Regions from separate parts of the Luteibacter sp. 3190 genome, predicted to be linked through region 2. Evidence: predicted binding sites of a transcription regulator. Region 2 holds the regulator's gene; the other holds the start of a gene.
The links. The regulator HrcA, encoded in region 2, represses chaperone genes, less so after heat shock. The targets are predictions, from matches to a motif close to TTNGCACTCNNNNNNNNNGAGTGCNAA.
Positions count from the first base shown of each region.

Region 1: rpoH (RNA polymerase sigma factor RpoH) is a predicted target of HrcA. The motif match lies at 4,018-4,044, and genes of this name have one in related genera.

Region 1 is NZ_JAVDUO010000004.1:164,532-171,793, reverse strand. Features, by position in the region: gene J2X58_RS16440 (efflux RND transporter permease subunit) at 1-915, opposite strand, end outside; gene J2X58_RS16435 (HAMP domain-containing sensor histidine kinase) at 1,009-2,382, opposite strand; gene J2X58_RS16430 (response regulator transcription factor) at 2,360-3,040, opposite strand; gene rpoH (RNA polymerase sigma factor RpoH) at 3,126-3,986, opposite strand; gene ung (uracil-DNA glycosylase) at 4,218-4,922, opposite strand; gene J2X58_RS16415 (response regulator) at 4,919-5,758, opposite strand; gene ftsX (permease-like cell division protein FtsX) at 5,777-6,757, opposite strand; gene ftsE (cell division ATP-binding protein FtsE) at 6,754-7,262, opposite strand, start outside.
Region 2 is NZ_JAVDUO010000001.1:703,893-711,154, forward strand. Features, by position in the region: gene J2X58_RS03345 (MASE1 domain-containing protein) at 1-73, opposite strand, end outside; gene J2X58_RS03350 (response regulator transcription factor) at 161-790, shown strand; gene recN (DNA repair protein RecN) at 903-2,573, opposite strand; gene hrcA (heat-inducible transcriptional repressor HrcA) at 2,709-3,767, shown strand; gene grpE (nucleotide exchange factor GrpE) at 3,855-4,388, shown strand; gene dnaK (molecular chaperone DnaK) at 4,518-6,443, shown strand; gene dnaJ (molecular chaperone DnaJ) at 6,571-7,262, shown strand, end outside.

The DNA of each region.
Region 1 (7,262 bases), on a different contig from region 2:
GGCGCGGTCCTTGATGCCCTTGATAATCGCCAGCGTCGACGCCGAGCCGTTCTTCAGCACCGTCATCAGCACCGAGCGGTCGCCGTCGACGTGCACGATGTTGGTCTGCGGCGGCGAGCCGTCGCGAACGTGGGCGACGTCGCGGATGTACACGGTCGCGCCGTTGACCACCTTGATCGGCAGGTTGCCGAGCTCGTCGATGTCCGAGGGCGAGTTGTTCAGCTGCAGCGTGTATTCGTAGCGCCCGATCTTCTGCGTGCCGACGGGCGTGATGAGGTTCTGCGCCGCGAGCGCGTTGGCGACGTCCTGCGCGGACAGGCCGCGCGCCTGCAGCGCCGGCGGGTCGATGTCGATCTGCACCTGGCGGGTCTTGCCGCCGTACGGATAAGGGATCGCCGCGCCCGGCACGGAGACCAGCTGCGGGCGGATGATGTTCTGGCCGAGGTCGGCGAGGTTCTGCTCGGTAAGCCCCTGGCCCGACAGCGCCAGCTGGATGATCGGCACCGTCGACGCGCTGTAGTTGAGGATCAGCGGCGGCGTCGTTCCCTGCGGCAACTGGCGCAGCAGCGTCTGCGCCACCGCCGTCACCTGCGCGTTGGCCGTGCGGATGTCCACCGTGGGCTGGAAGAAGATCTTGACGATGCCGAAGCCCTGGATCGAGTTCGCCTCGATGTGCTCGACGTCGTTCACCGTGGTCGTGAGCACGCGCTCGAACGGCGACGACACGCGACCGGCCATCTGGTCGGCCGGGAGGCCCGTGTACTGCCAGACCACCGCGATCACGGGAATCTTGATGTCGGGGAAGATGTCCGTCGGCGTGCGCAGCGCCGCCAGCGGTCCCACGATCAGGATCAGCAGGGCGAGGACGACGAAGGTATACGGCCGCGTGAGAGCGATCCGGACGATGCCAATCATGGGGGACGGATTCCGAGCGCGATGTTGCGTCGCGGCGAATTCTGCGCCCCTGCGCTTTTCCGGCGTAGTTAAGATTTATTTAGAAGGCCGCGATCAGGCGGCCGGGCAGCTCACCGAGAACACCGCGCCGCGCTCGTCGCCGCCGACCGACATGGAGTAGCCGTGCAGGCGCACGATGGCGCTGACGATCGCGAGTCCCAGGCCGCAGCCGGGCTTGGCGCGGGTCTCGTCGGCCCGGTAGAACCGGCGGAACACCGCCTCGCGCTCGTCGGGCGGGATGCCGGGGCCGGTGTCGGCGATGTCCACGCGCGCGCCGCCGTTCGCATCGGTGGACGCGACGAGTCGCACCGCGCCGCCATTCGGCGTGAACTTGATGGCGTTGCCGACGAGGTTCGCGAAGGCCTCGAACATCAGCTGCGGATCGCCGCGCAGCGGCGGAAGCTTGCCCACCGTCAGTTCGAAGGACTGCCCGCGATCCTCCGCGAGCGGCGCGTAGAACTCATGCACGTTCTGCAGCACGGCGCCAAGGTCCATCGAGGCGAAGCAGGCGCTGCGCTGGCGGTCTTCGAGCTCGGAAACGCGCAGCAGCGCGCGGAAACGGCCGAGCACCGTGTCGATCTCGGCGACGCACGCTTCGAGCTGTTCGCCCTCGGGCCTGCCCTCGAACTGCTGCTGCAGGCGGTAGAGCCGCGTCCGCATGCGTGTCAGCGGCGTGCGCAGGTCGTGGGCGATGTTGTCCGTCACGCCTTTGACCTCGCCGAGCAGGCGCTCGATCTCCGTCAGCGTCGTGTTGACCGTGGCAGCGAGCAGATCCACTTCGTCGCCACTGCGACTGACCGGCAGGCGCACGCTGAGGTCGCCCTCGCGGATCGGCTCCATCGCCTGCTGGATCGCGCGGATGCGACGCGCCGGGCCACGTGCGATGAGCACGCCGCCGAGGAGGCCGGGAATCAGCGTGAGCGTCAGGCCCCAGAGCGCGCCACGGCGGATGATGGCGCCGAGGCTGTCGATCGTGGTGCTCTCCTTCGCGACGACGAGGCGCTCGCCGCCGGGAAGCACGCGGGTGATGGCACGTGCGCGCGCGCCGTCGAGCTTGCGCCCGGGGCTGTCGAGCGTCGCGTTGACCGACTGCACGACGCCGTCTTCCGTGAGCTGCTTCGGCACCGACGCGATGTTGCCGGCCACGCGCCTGCCCTGCGCGTCGAACAGGCCGACCCACATGTAACCCTGGATGTCGATCTCGCTCGCCGCTTCCACCGTGGCCGGCAGCCGGTGCGTATCGGTGTTCTCCAGATAATGGATGCGGGCGACGAGCATCTGGTCGACGACGTTGCTCAGGTAGCGCGACGCCTCCCACTGCACGACGCCCAGCAGCATCACGCACCAGATGGCGAAGAGCGCGCCATAGATGATGATCAGGCGCGAGGTGGCGGAACGCCAGGCGTCAGTCAGCGGGCGCAAGGACATACCCCGAGCCGCGCACGGTGCGGATGAGCGGCGACTGGCCGGCCCCGTCGATCTTGCGACGGAGGCGGCCGATGTGGACGTCGATCACGTTGGTACCCGGATCGAAATGAAAACCCCAGACGTGCTCGAAGATCATCTGCCGCGTCACCACCTGGCCCGCGTTGCGCATCAGGAATTCGAGCAGGCGGAACTCGGTGGGCAGCAGCGTCAGGGGCTGGCCGTTGCGCACGGCGTCGTGGCGCACGAGGTCGAGTTCGAGGTCGGCGACGCGCAGGCGGGTTTCGTTCGCGGCCGGACGACGACGGCGCAGCAGCACCTCGGCGCGCGCGGCCAGTTCGTCGGGAGCGAACGGCTTGGTGAGGTAGTCGTCGCCGCCGGCGCGAAGGCCGCGCACGCGCTCGTCGACGTCGGACAGCGCGCTGATCATCAGCACGGGCGTGTCCACGGCGCGCTCGCGCAGCTCGGACACGACGTCGATGCCGTCCATGCCGGGCAGCATGCGGTCGAGGGTGATGATGTCGAAGCCGTCCGCGAGCGCCCGCTGGAGGCCGTCGCGGCCGTTCGCGACCCACTCGGCGGTGAGACCATGCGCACCGAGCTCCGCGACGATGTCGCGGGCGGTCACTTCATCGTCTTCGATGACCAGGGCCCTGGGCATCCGGCTGCACTCCACCTTCGGAACCAACGGAAAACGGCCCCGCGCGAAGCACGGGGCCGTCCGGATGTTACGCCAATCGCTCCGGTCAGGCGGCGATGGCGACGCGCATCTTCTTCATGGCGTTCGCTTCGATCTGGCGGATACGCTCGGCCGACACGCCGTACTCGTCCGCGAGATCCTGCAGCGTGGCCTTGTTCTCCTCGGCCAGCCAGCGACGCTGGATGATGTCGCGCGAGCGCTCGTCCAGGTTGCTCAGGGCCGACGACAGCGCGCCCATCTGGTTGTTGCTGGCGTCTTCCTCGGCGAGGTTGTCGTACGGGTCGGCGCCTTCGTCGACCAGGAAGGCGGCCGGGGCCGGCTTCTCGTCGTCGTCCGCGTCGGTCGGCGCCTCGAAGCCGATGTCACGGCCCGAAAGACGCGACTCCATCTCGCGCACGGTGGCTTCCGGCACGCCCAGGTCGTTGGCGACCACGCGAACCTCTTCGGCGTTCATCCAGCCCAGGCGCTTCTTGCTCTTGCGCAGGTTGAAGAACAGCTTGCGCTGCGCCTTGGTGGTGGCGACCTTCACGATGCGCCAGTTGCGCAGGATGAACTCGTGCATTTCGGCACGGATCCAGTGGACCGCGAAGCTGACCAGGCGCACGCCCTGGTCCGGATCGAAACGCTTCACCGCCTTCATGAGGCCGATGTTGCCTTCCTGGATCAGGTCCGAGAGCTGCAGGCCGTAGCCGTTGTAGCCGCGCGCGACGTGGACCACGAAACGCAGGTGGGACATCACGAGCTGCTTGGCGGCGTCGAGATCGGCGTCGTCGTGGAAGCGGCGCGCCAGCGACTGCTCCTCGTCAAGGCTGAGCACCGGGATGCGATGGACGGCCGAGATATAGGAATCCAGACTGCCAACGACGCTCGGTAGCCCGTAGTTACGGGTGGCGAGGGCTTGGGACATGTGTGGAACCTCCTGAAAGTCTGTATGCAGATTAGCAGTCCCGGAATGAGAGTGCTAAGCCAGCCCGAAGTTCATCGGTTAACTGTACGCCATAGTACAGAAATACCGGGCAGGTGTCCAGAGGGAGGTTCGGGGCATTCAGGGGAGAGACGGCAAGCCCAGGCCGGGAACCGGAGAGGCTCCCAGCCAGGTGGCTGTTCCACATAGGAATATGGGTCTCCGCCGGACCAATTAAAGGGCGGCGATTTCCGGGCGCGGCGGCAACGACCAGTCGATCGGCTGCTCGCCGCGGGCTTCCAGCCAGGCGTTGGCCTGCGCGAAGTGCCCGCAGCCGAGGAAACCGCGGTGAGCCGAGAGAGGCGACGGATGCACGCTGCGGAGGATCAGGTGGCGCTTGCCGTCGATCAGCTGGCCCTTCTTCTGGGCGTGGCTGCCCCAGAGCATGAAGACCAGGCCGTCCCGCCCGCGGTTGAGCGCGTCGACGGCGGCGTCGGTGAAACCTTCCCAGCCCCTGCCCTGATGGGAACCCGCCTGCCCGGCCTCGACGGTCAGCACCGCGTTGAGCAGGAGGACGCCACGGTCGGCCCATGGCGTCAGACAGCCATGGTCCGGACGCGGGATGCCGAGGCAGGCCTCGATCTCCTTGAACATGTTCTGCAGCGAAGGCGGCACGCGCACGCCGGGGCGCACCGAAAAGCTCAGGCCATGCGCCTGCCCCGGCCCGTGGTACGGGTCCTGGCCGAGGATGACCACGCGGACCGCCTCGAACGGCGTGTGCGCGAAGGCGTTGAAGATCTCGGGGCCGGGCGGATAGATCTCCTTGCCGCGGGCCTTCTCCTCACGAAGGAACGCCGACAGCGCCAGCATGTCGGGACGGTCGAGGTAATCGCCGATCCGCGCCTTCCAGCTCGGCTCGAGCTTCACGCGGTCGTTCAATGTTCGATCCGGTCGCGGAGATGCAGGGCGACGCGCAGCTGGAAGAGCAGCTTGGTGATGAGCAGCTTCTCTTCCACCGGCTTCTCGACGAGGTCGTTGGCGCCGGCGCGCAGCAGCGCCGCCTGGTTCGCCGGGTTCTCGTCGCCGGTCATGATCAGCGTGGGCAGCTGGCCCTTGCCGTAGCCGAAGTCGTTGCGGATACGCTCGACGAGATCACCGCCGGTGAGCTCGCCCTTGAGGCTGACGTCGGTGAGCACGACGTCGGCGCCGACGTCACCCCGATCCCTGGCCGCGCGCAGGTGTTCGAGCGCGTCTTCGGCGCTGATGACGTGGTGCACGGTCAGGCCGTACTTCTCCATCATGCGCCGCGTGGCCAGCGCGACGACGCGGCTGTCTTCCACGTAAAGCACTTCACCTTCGGCGCCGCCCTCGGGGCGCACGTAGCCGCGGATGAACTCCGCGAGCGCGCCGAAGCCGAGCGACTTGTCGAAGTAGTCGGTGACGAACTCGCCGAGTTCGCGCCGGTGCAGGCGCGCCTCGACGTCGCCGGACACCACGACGATGGGCATGTAGATCTGCGGCGTGGCCTCGCGCACGAAGCGGGCGAGTTCCAGACCATCCATGTCGGGCAGGCGCAGGGCGACGGTCACGAAATCGAAGACGCCCTGCTGCAGTTCGGTCTGCGCTTCCGCGCCGGTGGCCGCACCGACGATTTCCACGCCGGGCACCTCGGCCGCGACGACGCGCGCGATCAGCTGCCGGACGACCTTGGAGCCGTCGACGAGCAGGATGCGTGGCGTGGCGCCGGCGACACCCGAACCGATGTGAGATCCCACCCTAAGCCCCCTTCGCTCTCAGCCCGCCGCGGCGCGGCGGATCTGCCTCGCACTGACGAGACGTGCGCCGAGCCACCCCAGCACGGCAGACGCGAAGGGTACCGAAAGCAGCAGCCACGCGGGGAGTGCGCCGAAGCTCACGCTGCCGTCGTACGCGGCGGCGAGCCGCCCGACCGGTCCGGCCATCGCGAGTTCCAGCACGACGGCCAGGGCGACGGCGAGCACGCCGGCGAGGAAGCCGAGCCAGATGCCGGCATACAGGTAAGGCCTGCGCACGAACGGACGGCTCGCGCCGATGAGTAGCAGCACGCCGATCTCGGCGCTGCGGCTCTGGATGTCCACGCGGATGGTGTTGCCGACGACCAGCAACGCGGCCACGCCCAGCAGCAACGCGAGCAATCCGACGGCGCGGCCACCGACGCCGACAAGGGCGTCGAGGCGCTGCCGCCACGCGCCGGTCTCCTGGACCATGTCGACGCCTGGCGTCGCCTTCATCGCCTCGACCAGCCGGTTGACGTCGTCCGCCGATAGCCCGGCCTTCGGCTGCACCGAGAGCACGTACGGCAAGGGGTTGGCGTCGAGCGACTGCAACGCGCCGGAGAAACCCTGCACTTCCGCCAGTTCGTCGAGGCCATCCTTCGGCGTCCGCACGACGATGTCGGCGACCTCGGGGCGTCCGCGCAGGGCGGAGGCCGCCGTCTCGGCGACGCCCGCGTTCTGCCCGGGCTTCAGGAAGGCGCTGATCGACTGGTTGCGGCCGAGGGCGTCGCCCATGCGCTGGACGTTGTCGAGCAGCAGGTAGAACGTCAGCGGAAGGGCGAGCGCCACGCCCATCACCGCGATGGTGAGCAGCGTGCCGAGCGGTCGCGCGCCGAGGCGGCGCAGGCTGATCGACATGCTCCACGCGTGGTGTTCGCGCCACGCGCCGACCTTGCGCGGCCCGCTGCGGCGGGTCGCTTCGGCCTCGGGCGTCTTGCGTGCGTCGCGGGCGGCGTTCATACGACCTCCGTCGCGGGCACGTCGGCGACGAGCTTGCCGTGATCGAGGACGACCACGCGTTTCTTCATGCGCTTGATCAGCATGAGGTCGTGGCTGGCGACCAGCACCGCGGTGCCCACGGCCTGGAATTCGGCGAAGAGCGACATGATTTCCATGGCCAGCTGGGGGTCGAGGTTGCCCGTGGGCTCATCGGCGATGAGCACGGCCGGCTTGGCGACGATGGCACGCGCGATGCCCACGCGCTGCTGCTCGCCCGTGGACAGGGCCTCGGGCAGCTGCTTCTCGTAACTGAGCAGGCCGACCTTCTCGAGGGCGGCGCGGACGCGACGGCCACGATCGGCCGGCGACACGCCACCGATGATCAGCGGCAGTTCGACGTTGGCGAAGACGGTACGGTCCAGCAGCAGGCGGTGGTCCTGGAAGACCATCCCGAGCTTGCGGCGGATCTTCGGGATGTCGCCGGGGCGGACGGTATTGAGCTTCTGGCCGTCGAGGGTGACGACGC
Region 2 (7,262 bases):
GCATCACCCATGCGAGCGCATAGGCGATGGCGAAGAGGGGGCCGGCGAAGCGGGAGGAGCCGAGTAAGCGCATTCCAGAATGTTACACGGCGCATGAGGCGGGCTGACGCATCGGGCGAGCCCATACGCACGCGTCGGGAGAGCCTGCTACATTCTGTCCATGCCAAGAATCGTCCTTGTAGATGACCACGCCATCGTTCGAGAGGGTTTCAAGCGGCTCATCGAGCTGGAACCGGATCTGGACGTCGTCGCCGAAGCCCGCAACGCCGACGAGGCGGTCGACGCGGTCACCCAGCACCGGCCGGATCTGGTCGCGGTGGATCTCTCGTTGCCCGACGGCAGCGGGCTGCCGTTGATCGAACATCTGGGCAGCATCGCGCCGGGCATGAAGATCGTCGTGCTGAGCATGCACGACGGCGAGCCTTACGTGTCCGAGGCCTTGCGTCGCGGCGCGCGCGGTTACGTGACCAAGGGCGTCGCGCCGGAGGAACTCGTGGCGGCCGTACGCTCGGTGCTCGGGGGCGACCAATACCTGAGTTCGGACCTGCGGGAGCGTCGTTCGGGTCGCACCACCGCCGACCTCGATCCGTTCAACCGGCTCACGGCACGCGAGCGCGAGGTGTTCCTGCTGCTGGCGGCCGGCCGCGCGCCGAAGCAGGTGGCTGCCGAACTCGGGATCGGGCAGAAGACGATCTACATCCACCGTGCGGCGGTGATGAACAAGCTCAACGCCGGGTCGGAGCTGGATCTGTACCGGATGGCGCAGGAGCGCGGCCTGATCCGCGCCTGACCACCATGTGGGAGCGGACCTGGCCGCGACCGCTCTTCGCCGAACGGAACAGGCCCTGAAGCGCTCCGCGAAAAGCTGGCGCGGCCGAGGCCGCTCCCACAAGGGAGGGGCTTCAGCCTTGCGCCTTGTCCAGCATCTTCTTCGCGTGCGCGCGGGTTTCCTTCGTGATTTCCACGCCGCCGAGCATGCGGCTGAGTTCGTCGCGGCGGCCGGCGGCGTCCAGCGAATGGATGCGGGTGCGGGTGGCTTCGCCGTCGCTTTCCTTGGCGACCTTCAGGTGCGAATGACCCTGCGCGGCGACCTGTGGCAGGTGCGTGACGCACAGCACCTGCACGCGCTCGCCGAGCGCCCGTAGTTTCTGGCCGACCACTTCGGCCACGGCGCCGCCGATGCCGGTGTCGACCTCGTCGAAGATCATGCAGCCGATGTTGTCGTTGCCCAGCGTGGCGACTTCGATCGCGAGGCTGATGCGGGCGAGTTCGCCGCCCGAAGCCACCTTGCGCAGCGGACGCGGAGGCTGGCCGGGGTTGGCGCTGACGAGAAGCTCGCAACGCTCGCGGCCTTGCGGATCCGGATCGTCGGCTTCGGCCGGTTCCAGCGAGACCTCCAGGCGGCCGCCGGCCATGCCGAGTTCGCCCATCAGCGCGGCGACGGCCGTGCCGAGGCGCGAGGCGGCGTCGCGGCGGGCGGTGGACAGGGCGGTGGCGGCGGCGTCCCACGCCGTGCGCAGGCGGTCGCGCTCGCGCCCGAGGCGTTCGAGCGCGTCGCCCGCGCCTTCGAGCTCGGCCAGGCGCCCGCGCAGTTCCTCGGCCTTCGCCGTCAGTTCCTCGATCGGCAGCCGGTAGCGGCGCGAGAGATCGTGCAGATGGGTGAGGTGGGTGTCGACCTCGGCGAGGCGCTCGGGGTCGAGTTCGACGTCCTGCGCGTAGCGGCTGAGGCCGTCGACCGCTTCGCCGACCTGGATCTGCGCGCTGTCGAGCAGTTCCAGCGTCGGGGCGAGCGTGGCGTCGAGCTCGGCCAGCCGCGAGAGCTCGGCGTGGGCGCGGAGCAGGGCGCGGCCGATGGCGAACTCGCTTTCGCCGTCGAGCATCTCGACCACGCCGTTCGCGCCCTCGGCCAGGCGGCCCGCGTTGGCGAGGCGGCGATGCTGCGTCTCGAGGTCTTCCAGTGCGGCGGGCGCGAGCGCCCAGCGGTCCAGTTCCTCGAGTTCGTGGCTGAGCAGGTCGATCTGGTGCTCGCGATCGTCGCCACCCGAGAGCGCGCGGATGCGCGACACGGCCTCGCGCCAGGCGCGCGCGGTCTCGCGCACGTCGGCGAGCAGAGCCTCGTTACCCGCGTAGGCGTCGAGCAGCGCCATCTGGTGCTGGCGCGAGAGCAGCGCCTGGTGTTCGTGCTGGCCGTGGATCTCGACGATCAGCGCCGCCAGCGCCGACATCTGCGCGAGGCTGGCCGGGCGCCCGTTGATCCAGCCGCGCGAGCTGCCTTCGGTGCGGATCACGCGGCGCAGCTGGCAGGTCTCGCCGTCGTCCAGTTCTTCCTGGCGCAGCCAGTCGAGCGCTTCGGGCAGGCCGGCGAGGTCGAATTCGGCGGCCAGCTCGGCGCGGTCGGAGCCCGAGCGGACCATGCCGCTGTCGGCGCGCGCGCCCGCGAGCAGCATCAGGGCGTCCACCAGCAGCGACTTGCCGGCGCCGGTCTCGCCGCTGACCACGGTGAGGCCCGGGCCGAAGGCCACCTCGGCTTCTTCGACGACGGCGAACTGGCGGACGTAGAGCGAGGTGAGCATGGGCACCGGTGGTGGCGGATGGAATCGCGCCGATTGTAGCGGCAGCGGCGTCGCAGAAGCCGAGACTTGCAAGCCGGAGCCCCAGACCTTATTGATAGCGCGCTGATCCGATCCCTCCACCACCCGCCCAGGCGCATGAATCCGTTCTCCGGTCACGACATCGATGCTCGCGCGCGCCGGCTGCTGCGGACCCTGATCTCCCAATACCTGTCCGACGGCGAACCCGTCGGCTCGCGCACGCTGGCGCGGTCCTCCGGCCTGGAAGTCAGCCCGGCGACCATCCGCAACATCATGGCCGACCTCGAGGACGCCGGGCTGGTCGCGTCGCCGCATACGTCGGCAGGCCGCATCCCGACGCCGCGCGGCCTCCGTCTCTTCGTCGACAGCCTGCTGGAACTGAAACCGCTGCCGCGCGACGAGATGGCCCGTCTGCAGGGCGGGCTGCCGCCGCACCAGACGACCACGCGCGACCTGCTCGGCAACGTCTCCAACCTGCTTTCGGCGATGACCCACTTCGCCGGCGTGGTCACCGTGCCGCGCCAGGGCGACTTCCCGCTGCGCCACATCGATTTCGTCTCGTTGCCCGACGCCCGCGTGCTGGTGATCCTGGTGTTCTCCGACAACCAGGTCCAGAACCGCGTAGTTCAGCTCGCCCGGCCGATCGACGCCAGCGAGCTCGAGCAGGCGGCCAACTACCTCAATGCGCAGTTCGCCGGCTTCCGCCTGGCGGACATCCGCGCCCACCTGGCCTCCGAACTGCGCGAGGCGGGTGGCGAGCTGAACCGCATGCTGGCGGCCGCCGTCGAACTGGCCACCGCCTCGTTCGCGAGCGATGACGCCGACGACGTCCTCGTCAGCGGGCAGACGAACCTGATGGGCTATTCCGAGCTGGCCGACATCGACCGGCTCCGCGACCTCTTCGACGCCTTCCAGCAGAAGCGCGACCTGCTCCAGCTGATGGAAATGTGCGTCAAGGCGCCCGGCGTGCGCCTGTTCATCGGCGAGGAGTCCGGTTTCTCCGCCCTCGACGGATGCAGCATCGTCACCGCCACCTACGGCACGAACGGCCGCATGCTCGGCGCGATCGGAGTTATTGGACCGACGCGTATGGCATATGAGCGGGTGATTCCGGTGGTCCAGGCCACGGCGGGATTGCTCAGCGACGCCTTGAATCGCGCCGCGGCGACCTCATAAACCGCCTCGGGAGGCGGGTTTAGTAATTTCCCGCGAATGTTCGGCCGCTCCATGGAGCGGGCCGGTAAGCTGACATTTGGAGTAAGCATGCAGAACAACGATCCCCACGTGCCGGATACGGCGCAGGACGGCGGCGCGGCCGAAGGCATGAATGCCGATCTCGACGCGCTCACCGCGAAGCTTGGCGCCCTCGAGTCCGAGCTCGCCAGCGCGCGCGAGACCGTGCTGCGCGAGCGGGCGGAGATCGAGAACCAGCGCCGTCGCCTCCAGCGCGACCTCGACCAGGCCCGTCGCTTCGCCAACGAGAAGCTGCTCGGCGAGCTGCTGCCGGTTTACGACGGCATCGCGCTCGGCCTGACCAACGAGTCGGCCGATGCGAAGACGCTGCGCGAAGGCCTGGAGCTGACGCTCAAGCAGCTGGAGAAGGTCACCCAGGGCAACGGCCTGAGCGTGGTCGATCCGCTGCACCAGCCGTTCAACCCGGAACACCACCAGGCGATCAGCTCGGTCGAGTCGAACGAGCACGCGCCGGGCACCGTGGTGGCCGTCGTCCAGAAGGGGTTCGTGCTCAACGATCGTCTGCTGCGTCCGGCGCTCGTCGCCGTGGTGCGCGACAACTGAACGAAGCCCCGCGCGTCGCGTGTTCCGCGCCGCCGGGGAGTCTCACAAGGTATTGAATCGATGGGGCCGGGCCCCACTTCACAAACAGTCGCGGCCGCGGGGGCCGCTTAGGAATACGGAGTAACTTCAATGGCCAAGATCATCGGCATCGACCTCGGTACGACCAACTCCTGCGTCGCAGTGATGGAAGGTACGACCGCGCGCGTCATCGAAAACGCGGAAGGCGATCGCACCACGCCGTCCATCGTCGCGTTCACCAAGGACAACGAGGTCCTGGTCGGTGCGCCGGCCAAGCGCCAGAGCGTCACCAATCCGAAGAACACCTTCTACGCGGTGAAGCGCCTCATCGGCCGCAAGTTCACCGACGCGGAAGTGCAGAAGGACATCAAGCTCGTCCCGTACGCCATCGTCGCGCATGAGAACGGCGACGCGTGGGTGCAGACGGCCGACGGCAAGAAGATGGCGCCGCAGGAGATCTCCTCGAAGGTGCTGATGAAGATGAAGAAGACGGCCGAGGATTTCCTCGGTGAGGCCGTCACCGAGGCGGTCATCACCGTCCCGGCATACTTCAACGACAGCCAGCGCCAGGCGACCAAGGACGCCGGCAAGATCGCCGGTCTCGACGTCAAGCGCATCATCAACGAGCCGACGGCGGCCGCGCTGGCCTACGGTCTCGACAAGACGGCCACGGGCGATCGCAAGATCGCGGTGTACGACCTCGGCGGCGGCACGTTCGACGTCTCGATCATCGAGATCGCCAACGTCGACGGCGAGAAGCAGTTCGAAGTGCTCTCGACCAACGGCAACACCTTCCTGGGTGGCGAAGACTTCGACAACCGCGTCATCGACTACCTCGTCGAAGAGTTCAAGAAGGAGCAGGGCATCGACCTGCGCCAGGACCAGCTCGCGCTGCAGCGTCTGAAGGACGCCGCCGAGCGCGCGAAGATCGAGCTGTCGTCGGCGCACCAGACGGACGTCAACCTGCCGTACGTGACGGCCGATGCCTCGGGTCCGAAGCACCTCAACATCAAGCTGACCCGCGCCAAGCTCGAGTCGCTGGTGGAAGACCTCGTCAAGGGCACGATCGAACCCTGCCGCACCGCGCTGAACGACGCCGGCCTGCGCGTGTCGGACATCAACGAGGTGATCCTCGTCGGTGGCCAGACCCGCATGCCGAAGGTGCAGGAAGCCGTGAAGGACTTCTTCGGCAAGGAAGCGCGCAAGGACGTCAACCCGGATGAAGCCGTCGCCGTCGGCGCCGCGATCCAGGGTGGCGTGCTGGGCGGTTCGGTCAAGGACGTCCTGCTCCTCGACGTGACCCCGCTGTCGCTCGGTATCGAGACGATGGGCGGCGTGATGACCAAGCTCATCGAGAAGAACACCACGGTGCCGACCAAGGCCTCGCAGGTCTTCTCCACGGCCGATGACAACCAGACCGCGGTCACCGTGCACGTGCTGCAGGGCGAGCGCGAGCGCGCCAACGCCAACAAGTCGCTCGGCAAGTTCGACCTGCAGGGCATCCGCCCGGCGCCGCGCGGCACGCCGCAGATCGAAGTGACCTTCGACATCGACGCCAACGGCATCCTGCACGTGTCGGCGAAGGACAAGGACACCGGCAAGGAACAGAAGATCGAGATCAAGGCCGGTTCGGGCCTCTCGGAAGACGAGATCCAGCGCATGGTCGCGGACGCCGAGGCGAATCGCGAGGAAGACAAGAAGTTCCACGACCTCGTGCAGGTGCGCAACCGTGGCGACCAGCTCGTCCACGCCACGCGTAGCCAGCTGAAGGAGCACGGCGGGAAGATCCCGGCCGATCAGCTCGCCACCATCGACGGCGCCGTTTCCGACCTGGAGAAGGCGCTGACGGGCGAGGACAAGGACGCCATCGAGTCGAAGATTGCGAACCTCGAGCAGGCGGCCCAGTCGCTCGCGGCGGCGGCCCAGTCGGGCGGCGCGCAGGACACCGCGCAGCAGTCGGCGCCGGGCGGCGGTTCGGCCCAGCCGGACGACGTGGTCGATGCCGAGTTCACCGAGGTCAAGGACGACCACAAGTAAGTCGTCCGATCAGCAACGAAGCGCCGCGGGTGGATGCCCGCGGCGCGTGGCCAACAGTTGACCGGACCGATCGCGCCGAGGGGTTTCCAGTCGGCGCGTTCGTCCGTCCAGGGAAAGCACACCCGCGATGAGCAAGCGCGACTACTACGAAGTCCTCGGTGTCGAACGCACCGTGACGGAGGGCGACCTCAAGAAGACCTTTCGTCGCGTCGCGATGAAGTACCACCCCGACCGCAATCCGGACGATCCGGAAGCGATCGACAAATTCAAGGAAGCCAAAGAGGCCTACGACGTGCTGTCCGATGCGCAGAAGCGCGCGGCGTACGACCAGTATGGCCATGCCGCCTTCGAGAACGGCGGTTTTGGCGGTCGCGGCAATGGCGCCGGATTCGGCGACGTCGGCGACATCTTCGGTGACATTTTCGGCGACATCTTCGGCGGCGCGGGCGGCGGACGCCAGCGCGCGCGCCGCGGCGCCGACCTGCGCTACATGATGGACCTCGATCTCGAGGAAGCCGTGTTCGGCGTCGAGAAGAAGATCGAGGTGCCCACGCAGGTCAACTGCCACCACTGCAACGGCACGGGTTCGGAAGACGGCAAGGTATCCACGTGCACGACGTGCGCGGGCCATGGCCGCGTGCGCATGCAGAACGGCATCTTCTCCATCCAGCAGGCGTGCCCGACATGCCACGGTTCGGGGCAGAAGATCGACAAGCCCTGCAAGAAGTGCCACGGCGAAGGCCGCCTCGAGGAAGAACGCACGCTGTCCGTGCGCATTCCGGCGGGCGTCGACAACGGCGACCGCATTCGCCTCACGGG